2 regions of the Streptomyces sp. NPDC006925 genome follow, and region 2 is predicted to be linked to the other one. Evidence: riboswitches for the same ligand, from Rfam matches in the RefSeq annotation. Region 2 holds a riboswitch; the other holds the start of a gene.

The links. Region 2 has a riboswitch for cobalamin ahead of ACFYNS_RS13420 (cobalamin biosynthesis protein). Riboswitches for the same ligand answer to the same signal wherever they lie in the genome.
Region 1: it holds a riboswitch for cobalamin, as region 2 does, so the genes downstream of both, ACFYNS_RS04140 (ABC transporter substrate-binding protein) here and ACFYNS_RS13420 (cobalamin biosynthesis protein) in region 2, are expected to answer to the same signal.

Annotation. Positions count from the first base shown of each region.
Region 1 is NZ_JBIAGB010000002.1:328,724-333,080, reverse strand. Features, by position in the region: gene ACFYNS_RS04150 (germacradienol/geosmin synthase) at 1-562, opposite strand, end outside; gene ACFYNS_RS04145 (hypothetical protein) at 719-1,450, shown strand; cobalamin riboswitch at 2,001-2,182, shown strand; gene ACFYNS_RS04140 (ABC transporter substrate-binding protein) at 2,248-3,339, shown strand; gene ACFYNS_RS04135 (FecCD family ABC transporter permease) at 3,329-4,357, shown strand, end outside.
Region 2 is NZ_JBIAGB010000008.1:18,865-23,221, reverse strand. Features, by position in the region: gene ACFYNS_RS13425 (cobyric acid synthase) at 61-1,680, opposite strand; gene ACFYNS_RS13420 (cobalamin biosynthesis protein) at 1,677-2,651, opposite strand; cobalamin riboswitch at 2,808-2,932, opposite strand; gene ACFYNS_RS13415 (hypothetical protein) at 3,119-3,331, opposite strand; gene ACFYNS_RS13410 (anion permease) at 3,349-4,357, opposite strand, start outside.

The sequences.
Region 1 (4,357 bases), on a different contig from region 2:
CCTTGCGGCGCATCTCGATGTACTCGACCGGGTTGGGCACCCGGCCGATGTTGATGTTGGACAGCTCCCACAGCGACTCGTTGAGCAGGTTCTCGGTGCTGACGGCGAACCGCGCGCGCCAGTCCGCCGACATCGACGGCACCGTCCTGGCCCACAGGTCGGCCAGCCCCGCCTCGACCGGGTTGGCGGGCCGGGGCGGCGGCACCGTCGGGTCGTCCTCCAGCGGCATGAACAGCGGCAGCCGGTCCAGATACGCCTTGCCGCCCACGCGGTCCTGGGTGCGTTTGAACTCTTCCAGGAAATGGTCGTCGAAGAAGAAGACCCACACGTACCAGTCGGTGACCAGCGCCAGGTCGTCGGCGGTGGCGTCGGGGTGGGTGTAGGCGCACAGCAGCGCGTAGTCGTGCGCGTCCAGGTCGGCGGTGTCCCAGATCCCGGACCCCTCCAGCATTCCCATCTGCCGTGCCCACTCCCGGGAATGGGTGCGCGCCTGGTCGACGTGCGGGTTGAGACGGGCGGGGTAGGGCACGTAGAAGTCGGGCAGTTCGAAGGGTTGCGACAACGTTCGTCCCTCGGCTCGTCGATTCGGTGCGGGATCGGCCTACCCGGCCTGGAATGACGAACATCCTTTTTCACCCGGATGTGTGAGGGGCGCTCCGAGGCGCTGTCGAACAAAACCGTTGGCTGTGCGCCGAGTCGGGCTGCTAGCTTCGCTTTCGTGGCGAAGCTGAATCAGATCATCGCAGTCGAGAAGGGCGTCAAGTCCAAGGTGGTGCAGGACCTGGCGCAGGCCCAGCACGGGCTGACGAAACCGCAGATGCTCGCGGGTATCTCGCGTACGTACCAGCCCAAGGACGAAGAGGGCGAGCAGCTTCCGCCGGAGTCGACACGCGTCCAGGTCAAGGCCGAGGATGTACTGAAGGAAACGGCGAAGATCCTCACGCGGCTGTTCGATGTGACGGCCACCAAGGACTGGTCGAACCTCACAGCCCGCGCGGACGTCTCGGTCGACGGCCGTACGGTGCTCTCCGACGTGCCGGTCTCCTACCTGCTGTTCCTGGAGAAGCAGCTGGGCGAGCTCGGCTCGTTCCTGCGGAAGCTGCCGATCCTGGACGGCGCCGAGGCGTGGGAGATCGACCCCTCCACCGACTGGTGGAAGACGGAGCAGGTCCGCACGGTGCGCACCAAGAAGGTGCCGCGCAACCACGTGAAGGCGGAGGCCACCGAGAAGCACCCGGCCCAGGTCGAGGTCTACTACGAGGACATCCCCGTCGGCTACTGGACCACGGTCAAGTACTCCGGGGCCCTCCCGGCCCGACGGGTCAACGAACTGCTGGAGCGGCTGGACAAGCTCGCGGCCGCGGTGAAGTTCGCCCGCGAGGAGGCCAACGGGACCGAGGTCGCCGACAAGCGGGCCGGCGAGGCCGTCTTCGGGTACCTGTTCGCCTGACCGCTCGCACCGGTGCCCCGCTCCGGTGCGGGCGTCCGCGTCCCGGACCTCCGCGTCCCCGACCCTCCGTATCCTGACCGTACGGCTGTCCGTGTGCCGTCCACCCGACCGATCCGGGAGAGTGCCCGCGACCGACCGACACCCCAGACTCCCCGGGCCAGGGGCCGACGCCCCGTCGGCCCGGGGTGCGCCAGGAGCGCAAAGCTGAAACTGAAGCTGATGTGTGAACCCCCGGCCGCACTGTGTCTCGCAGGCGCCGGTCAGTCTCAACCTCTCGCTCCACGCTCAGCATCGCCGTTCATCGCCCGGCAACCGGGGCGGTGACGACCTCGAGACGCTGGTTCGAACCCAGCCGGCGCGTCCACGCTGCGCCGTGGTGGAGTGGCTCCACGCGAGGACATCGCCGAACGATCCGCCCATGAACCGTCAGGGCGTGCGAACGAGCGGCACCCAGGACCCCGGGGCCGGGTAAAGCCCCGGGGTCCCTTCTCCTCTCCCCCTACGCAGGGTTCCGGGGCACTGCCGCGCCCGTCCCCGGCGTCCGGGTGCGTGGTACGTTGCAGCAGCCAGTCAAACCCTTGATCGGGTCAGGGAATCCGGTGCGAATCCGGAGCTGACGCGCAGCGGTGTGGGACTGGGGCGTGCACGAGGCCACTGGGGCGCAGCCCCCGGGAAGGCGCACCGCCCCCGCAGTCCCGAGTCCGAAGACCTGCTGGCGGCCGCGCCCGGAAAGCCCCCGGCGCGGTACGACGCCGGGCCCCGCGATCGGGCCTCTGACGGAGAAGGATCTGCTGGCCATGCGCCGACCGCGCCGCATCCGCGCCCTCGTGCCGGGCCGTCCCCCGGGAGCCGCCCGCAACCGCTCGGCCGCCGCCGGCCGGACCGCCGCACACCCGCGCCCGCCGCACCGCACCGGCCGCGCGGTCCTCACCTCGCTGCTGCTGATATCCGTGACCGCCTGCGCCGGGGGGTCCGGCGACGGAGGCGGAGACGCGCGCGGCTCCTCCGCCGAGGGCTTCCCGTACACCGTCACCAACTGCGGGGTGAAGACCACCTTCACCGAGCCGCCGCAGCGGGCGGTGACCATGAACCAGCACGTCACCGAGATCATGCTGGCGCTCGGCCTGCAGGACCGGATGGTCGGCACCGCCTACCTGGACGACCGGATCCTGCCCCGCTACGCGAAGGCCTACCAGGGCATCGACGTCCTGGCGAAGAAGTACCCGTCCAAAGAGACGCTGCTGGGCGCCGCACCGGACTTCGTCTACGGCGGCTACGCCAGCTCCTTCGACAAGACGGAGGGCCGGTCGCGCGCGGCACTGCGGGAGAGCGGCATCACGACCCGGCTCGACCTGGAGTCCTGCACCGAGGACGTGGACATCGACACGCTGCACCGGGAGTTCCGGGAGGTCGGCCGGATCTTCGGCGTACCGGAACGCGCCGCGGCGCTGGTCAGGAAGCAGGACCGGCAGCTGGCAGCCACCGCGAAGCGGCTGAAGGGGACGGAGAGCACCCGGGTGTTCGTCTACGACAGCGGGGAGAGCTCCGCGTTCACGGCGGGCGGCGCGGGCATCGGCGACGAGATCCTGCGCCGGGCCGGCGCCCGCAACGTCTTCGCCGACCTCGACAAGACGTTCGCCGACGTCTCCTGGGAGCAGGTCGTCAAGCGCGAGCCGGAGGTCGTGGTGATCTACGACTACGGCGGAACGACCGTCGCGCAGAAGAAGAAGCGGCTGCTGGAGGACCCCGCGCTGGCCGACGTGCCCGCGATCGAGCACGAGCGGTTCGCCGTGCTGCCGCTCTCCTCGGCGGTACTGGGCCCGCGGGTGCCCGACGCGGTGGACGCGCTGGCCCGGCAGCTGCGCCCGGAGGACACCGGTGCGCAGTAGCACCGCGCCGCGCGCCTCCGCCGATCCGCTGCGGTGCGCCCTGGTCTGCGGCGTGCTGGCCACCGTCCTGGTCGCCGGGGCGCTGGCCGGGCTGGCGCTCGGCGCGGCCCGGATCCCGCTCCCCGACGTGCTGGCGGCCCTGACCGGCCGGGCGCAGCCGGGCCCGTTCACCACCATCGTGCTCGATGTGCGGCTGCCGCGGGTGCTGCTGGCCGCCGTCGTCGGCGCCGGACTGGCACTGGTGGGCGCGGTGCTGCAGGCACTGGTGCGCAATCCGCTGGCCGATCCGTATCTGCTGGGCATCTCCTCCGGCGCCTCCACGGGCGCCGTCCTGGTCGTCGTCCTGGGCGTCGGGGCCGTCTCGATGCAGGCGGGCGCGTTCGCCGGGGCGCTGCTGGCGATGGTGACCGTCTACGCGATGGCGCGGAGCGGCGCGGCGGTGACGACGGGACGACTGGTGCTGGCCGGAGTCGCGGTGCAGTACGTGCTCTCCGCGCTGACCAGCCTGGTGCTGGTGACCTCCGCGGAGAACGAGCATCTGCGGGCCATCCTCTTCTGGACGCTGGGCGGGCTGGGCCAGGCCCGCTGGCAGACCCTGCTGCTGCCCGCGCTGGTGCTGGGCGCCGGGCTCGCCCTGCTGCTGGCGCTGGCCAGGCCGCTGGATCTGCTGCTGGTCGGTGAGGAGGGCGCCACCGTGCTGGGGCTGGACACCGGACGCTTCCGCGCGGCCTCGTTCGTGCTGGCCTCCCTGGTGACGGCGGTGCTGGTCACGGTGAGCGGCGCGATCGGCTTCGTCGGGCTGATGGTGCCGCACGCGGCGCGGATGGCGGTCGGTGCCGGGCACCGGGCGCTGCTCCCCGTCGCGGCGCTGGGCGGGGCGGCCTTCCTGGTGCTGGCCGATCTGGCGGCGCGCACCGTCGCAGCGCCCGAGGAGATCCCGGTCGGTGTGCTGACGGCTCTCACCGGCGGGCCGTTCTTCCTGTGGCTGTTGCGCCGCACCCGGCGCGCCGAGGGGGTG
Region 2 (4,357 bases):
CGCCGGGTGCCGCGCCTGCTGTGCCGCGTGCCGTGCCGCGCCGCCCGGACCCGGGGCCTCTCACGGCGCCCCCGGCGGTACGAACGGCAGCCCCTCCGGCACGCCGTCCTCGATGAGCCGCAGCAGCGCGTCCGTGTCCGCGTGCTCCTCGATCAGATCGCCCAGCCGGTCGAGCTGCTCCTCGCGCAGCGCCGCGAACCGGGTGTCCGGCGCCGGTGCGAACGCGCGGCCCGCGTCGGCGGCGACCCGGCGCAGGAAGGCGCGGCGGAACCCGTCCGACTCCAGCGAGCCGTGCCAGTGGGTGCCCCACACGGCGCCGACCCGGCAGCCGTCCACGGGAGTGCCGTCAGCGCCGTCGGCGCCGTCAGCGGCGCGCAGAAACGGCTCGCCGCCTCGCACATCGGCCACCCCGTGGTGGATCTCGTACCCCTCCACCGGCTCGCCCAGCGCCAGCCCGTGCGGGCGTGCCAGCGTCTTGTCCGGCGCGAACCGCACCCGCACCGGCAGCAGTCCGAGGCCGTCGACCTCGCCCGCCCGCGACTCGACGTCGTCCTCGATGCGCTCGCCCAGCAACTGGTAGCCGCCGCAGATCCCCAGCACGGGACGGCCCTCGGCCGCGCGCCGCGCCAGCGCCGCCGCCAGCCCCCGCGCCCGCACCCACTCCAGGGCCTTGACCGTCCCGCGGGTGCCCGGCACCACCACCAGGTCCGCGTCGGCCAGCTCCTCGGGGCGGTCGCTGAACCGCACCACCACGCCGGGCTCGGCCGCCAACGCGTCCACATCCGTGAAGTTGGACATCAGCGGCACCGGCAGCACGGCCACCCGCAGCACGTCCGCGCCGTACGGGCCCGCGACGGCGGACTCGCGCACGGTCCCGCGCAGCGACACCCGCAACCCGTCCTCCTCGTCGATGCCCAGCCCGTGCCGGTAGGGCAGCACCCCCAGCGTGGGGCGCCCCGTCAGCTTCCGCAGCATCTGAAGGCCGGGCTCCAGCAGCGAGCCGTCGCCGCGGAACTTGTTGACCAGATAGCCCGCGAGCAGCGCCTGGTCCTCCGGTGCCAGCAGCGCCGTCGTACCGAAGAGCGAGGCGAACACCCCGCCGCGGTCGATGTCGCCGACCACCAGCACCGGCAGCCGGCAGGCCCGGGCCAGCCCCATGTTGACGATGTCGCTGCGCCGCAGGTTGATCTCGGCCGGGCTGCCCGCGCCCTCGCAGACGACCGCGTCGTGGGTGCGCCGCAGCTCCTCCAGACAGCCCGCGACCGTCTCCAGCAGCTCCGCGCGCCCCGCCGGCGGCGCGCCCTCGCCGCCCGCTCCGTCCCCGGCGGGCCTCCCGCCGCCCGGGTGGCGCCCGAAATAGCCCTGCGCCGACATCTCGCCGACCGCCTTGCCCAGCAGGACGACCTGGCTGGTGCGGTCGCCGCCCGGCTTCAGCAGCACCGGGTTCATCAGCGCGCTCGGCTCCACCCGCGCCGCGGCGGCCTGCATGGCCTGGGCGCGGCCGATCTCCGCCCCGTCGGAGGTGACATAGGAGTTGAGCGACATGTTCTGCGCCTTGAACGGCGCGACGCGTATCCCCTTGCGGGCCAGCCAGCGGCAGATGCCCGCCGTCACCACGCTCTTGCCCGCGTCCGAGGTCGTCCCCGCGACCAGCAGCCCGCCCGTTCCGCGCCCGCTCACCGTGTTCCTCCCGTCGCGCGGCCCCGCCGCAGGCGGCGCACCGCCGCTCCCGTCAGACAGCTCGTCACCAGGGCCAGTTGCCCCACCCGGCGCGACAGCCGCACGGCCCGCTCGATGTCGGCGGTGCGTACGGCGCGGCCGGAAGCGTTGAGGACGGGCCGGTGCTCGACCCGCCCGCCGTAGGCGAGCGTGCCGCCCAGCCGCAGCCCGAGGGCGCCCGCGAACGACGCCTCCACCGGGCCCGCGTTGGGGCTGGGATGGCGGTGTGCGTCGGCCCGCCAGGCGCGCAGGGCACCGCGCGGATCGGGTCCGGCGAGCGCGGCCAGCACGGCGGTCAGCCGCGCTCCCGGGCCGCCCGCCACGTCGTCCAGCCGCGCGGCGGCCCAGCCGAAGCGGCGGTGCCGCGGGGAGCGGTGGCCGACCATCGCGTCCAGCGTGTTGACGGCGCGGAAGCCCACCAGACCGGGGACACCGGCGACCGCTCCCCAGACCAGGGCCCCCACCACGGCGTCCGAGGTGTTCTCCGCGACCGACTCCACCACGGCACGGGCCACTTCCGGTGCCTCCAGCCGCTGCGGATCGCGCCCGCACAGTGCGGGCAGCCGCTCGCGTGCCAGCTCCAGGTCCCCGGCCTCCAGCGCGCCGCACACGGCCCGCGCCTCCCGGGTCAGCGACGTCCCCCCGAGGACGGCCCAGGTCGTGGCGGCGGTCAGGACGAGTTCGGGGAGCGGCGCAGCCGCCCGGCTGCGCGCGGCACGGCGGGCGGCACCGGCCGCGGCGACGGCGCCGCCCGCGGCGAGGAATGTGTGCAGCGCGCCCGCACCCCGGTCGTCACGCCACAGCCGGCGCTCCAGCGCTCCGGCGGCCCGGCCGAAGACGGCCACCGGGTGGCCGCGCCGCGGATCGCCCAGCAGCGCGTCGGCGGCGAACCCCAGCAGGATCCCGCGCACCTGGACGTCAGCGCCGCCCATCAGCGGACGGGTCCGGCGCACTCACCCACGGCAGCGGTCCCCGCGACGGTGTTCCCCGCGGCGGCGGGCACGTCGGCGGCGGATATGGCGGCACAGCCACGCATCTCGGCGTCCTCACTCAGGGTCCTCGCCCTGGCTCGAGTCGACCGGCGGCGAGAGTCTCCTGGCTCCCGGATCCACACCGTCCCCGGCCTTCCAGCCCGTGCGGGCCGTGGCTTCGTTGGGGTGGCGCTCCCCGGTGACAGTGGCGGGACCGCGCCGGATTCGCACCGGCTTCCTCTCCATGCCGCCGTTTGGCACGGGAAGTCCACCACGCCGGTCCGGCCCCGTCAACTCGCCCTTGACCTGCGACGGGGCGGCGAGCAGCAACGTCGGTGAGGGGGTACGGGATGCTCCCGTACCCCCTCACCGAAGCGGCTCGTCCGGCCGCGGCAGCCCTGCCGTGGGCCGCCGGGACGGGAGCGGGCTCAGCCCGCGATCAGGTAGATCCCGTACGCCACCGCTGCCAGGCACAGCCCGTAGCAGGCGTAGGCGCCGGTGCGGGCCAGTGCCGAGGGAGCGGTGCCGGCGGTGCGCGGCGAGCCGGAGACGATGCCGAGGGTGAAGATGCCGACGAGTCCCACCGTCGCCACCAGGCTGACGCCGAAGACCTGGCCGAGCGCGGCCCAGTCGATGTGCATGTGGTCGTCCCTTCTGCCTAGCTGAGGCTGCTCGCCGACGCGGGGCGGCCGGTCGGTTGCGGGGTCTCGGAGGGCGCTGCCTCCTCGGCGGAGCCGACCGCCAGTCCCGCGGGCGGCGGGGGCGGGGCGACGGCCCGGACGGCGGTGGTGACCACGCCGGCGGGCACGGACATGGGTGCGGGCTCCGCGGTCGGTTCGGCGGCCGGGCCGGGGATCCCGGTGGGCTCCACCGCGGTGGGGGAGTCGCCGTTGACGTTGGTGTGGTCCACCGGCGCGCGCCGCGAGCGGGCCCAGATGGCGCCGCAGAGCGCGAGCGCGAGGACGGCGACGGTCGCCACGCCCCAGTCGCCCTGCTCGGCCAGGAGCGCGGCACCCGCCGCGACTCCGCCGGCGGCGGGGAGGGTCAGTGCCCAGCCGACGACCATCCGGCCGGCCGTCCCCCACCGCACCACGCCGCCCTTGCGGCCGAGGCCGGAGCCCATCACGGCGCCCGAGCACACGTGGGTGGTGGAGAGGGAGAAGCCGATGTGCGAGGAGGCCAGGATGGTGGCCGCCGCGCTGGTCTGGGCGGCGAAGCCCTGCGGCGGCTGGATGTCGGTGATGCCCTTGCCCATGGTGCGGATGATGCGCCAGCCGCCCAGGTAGGTGCCCAGTGCGATGGCGAGCCCCGCCGAGGCGATGACCCACACCGGCGGGTCGGAGCCGGGCGCCAGCGCGCCGCCGGTGACCAGTGCCAGGGTGATGACGCCCATGGTCTTCTGCGCGTCGTTCGTGCCGTGGGCGAGGGAGACCAGTGCGGCCGAGGTGATCTGGCCGGCGCGGTAGCCCTTGGCGGTCCGCTCCTCGTCGGCGTGCCGGGCGACCCGGTAGGTCAGCCGGGTGGCGCACAGGGAGGCCAGGCCCGCGACCACGGGCGCGGCCAGTGCCGGGATGAGGACCTTCATGACGACGACGTCACCGTTGACCGCGCCGGTGCCGACGGCGGCGAGCGTCGCGCCGATCAGTCCGCCCATCAGGGCGTGCGAG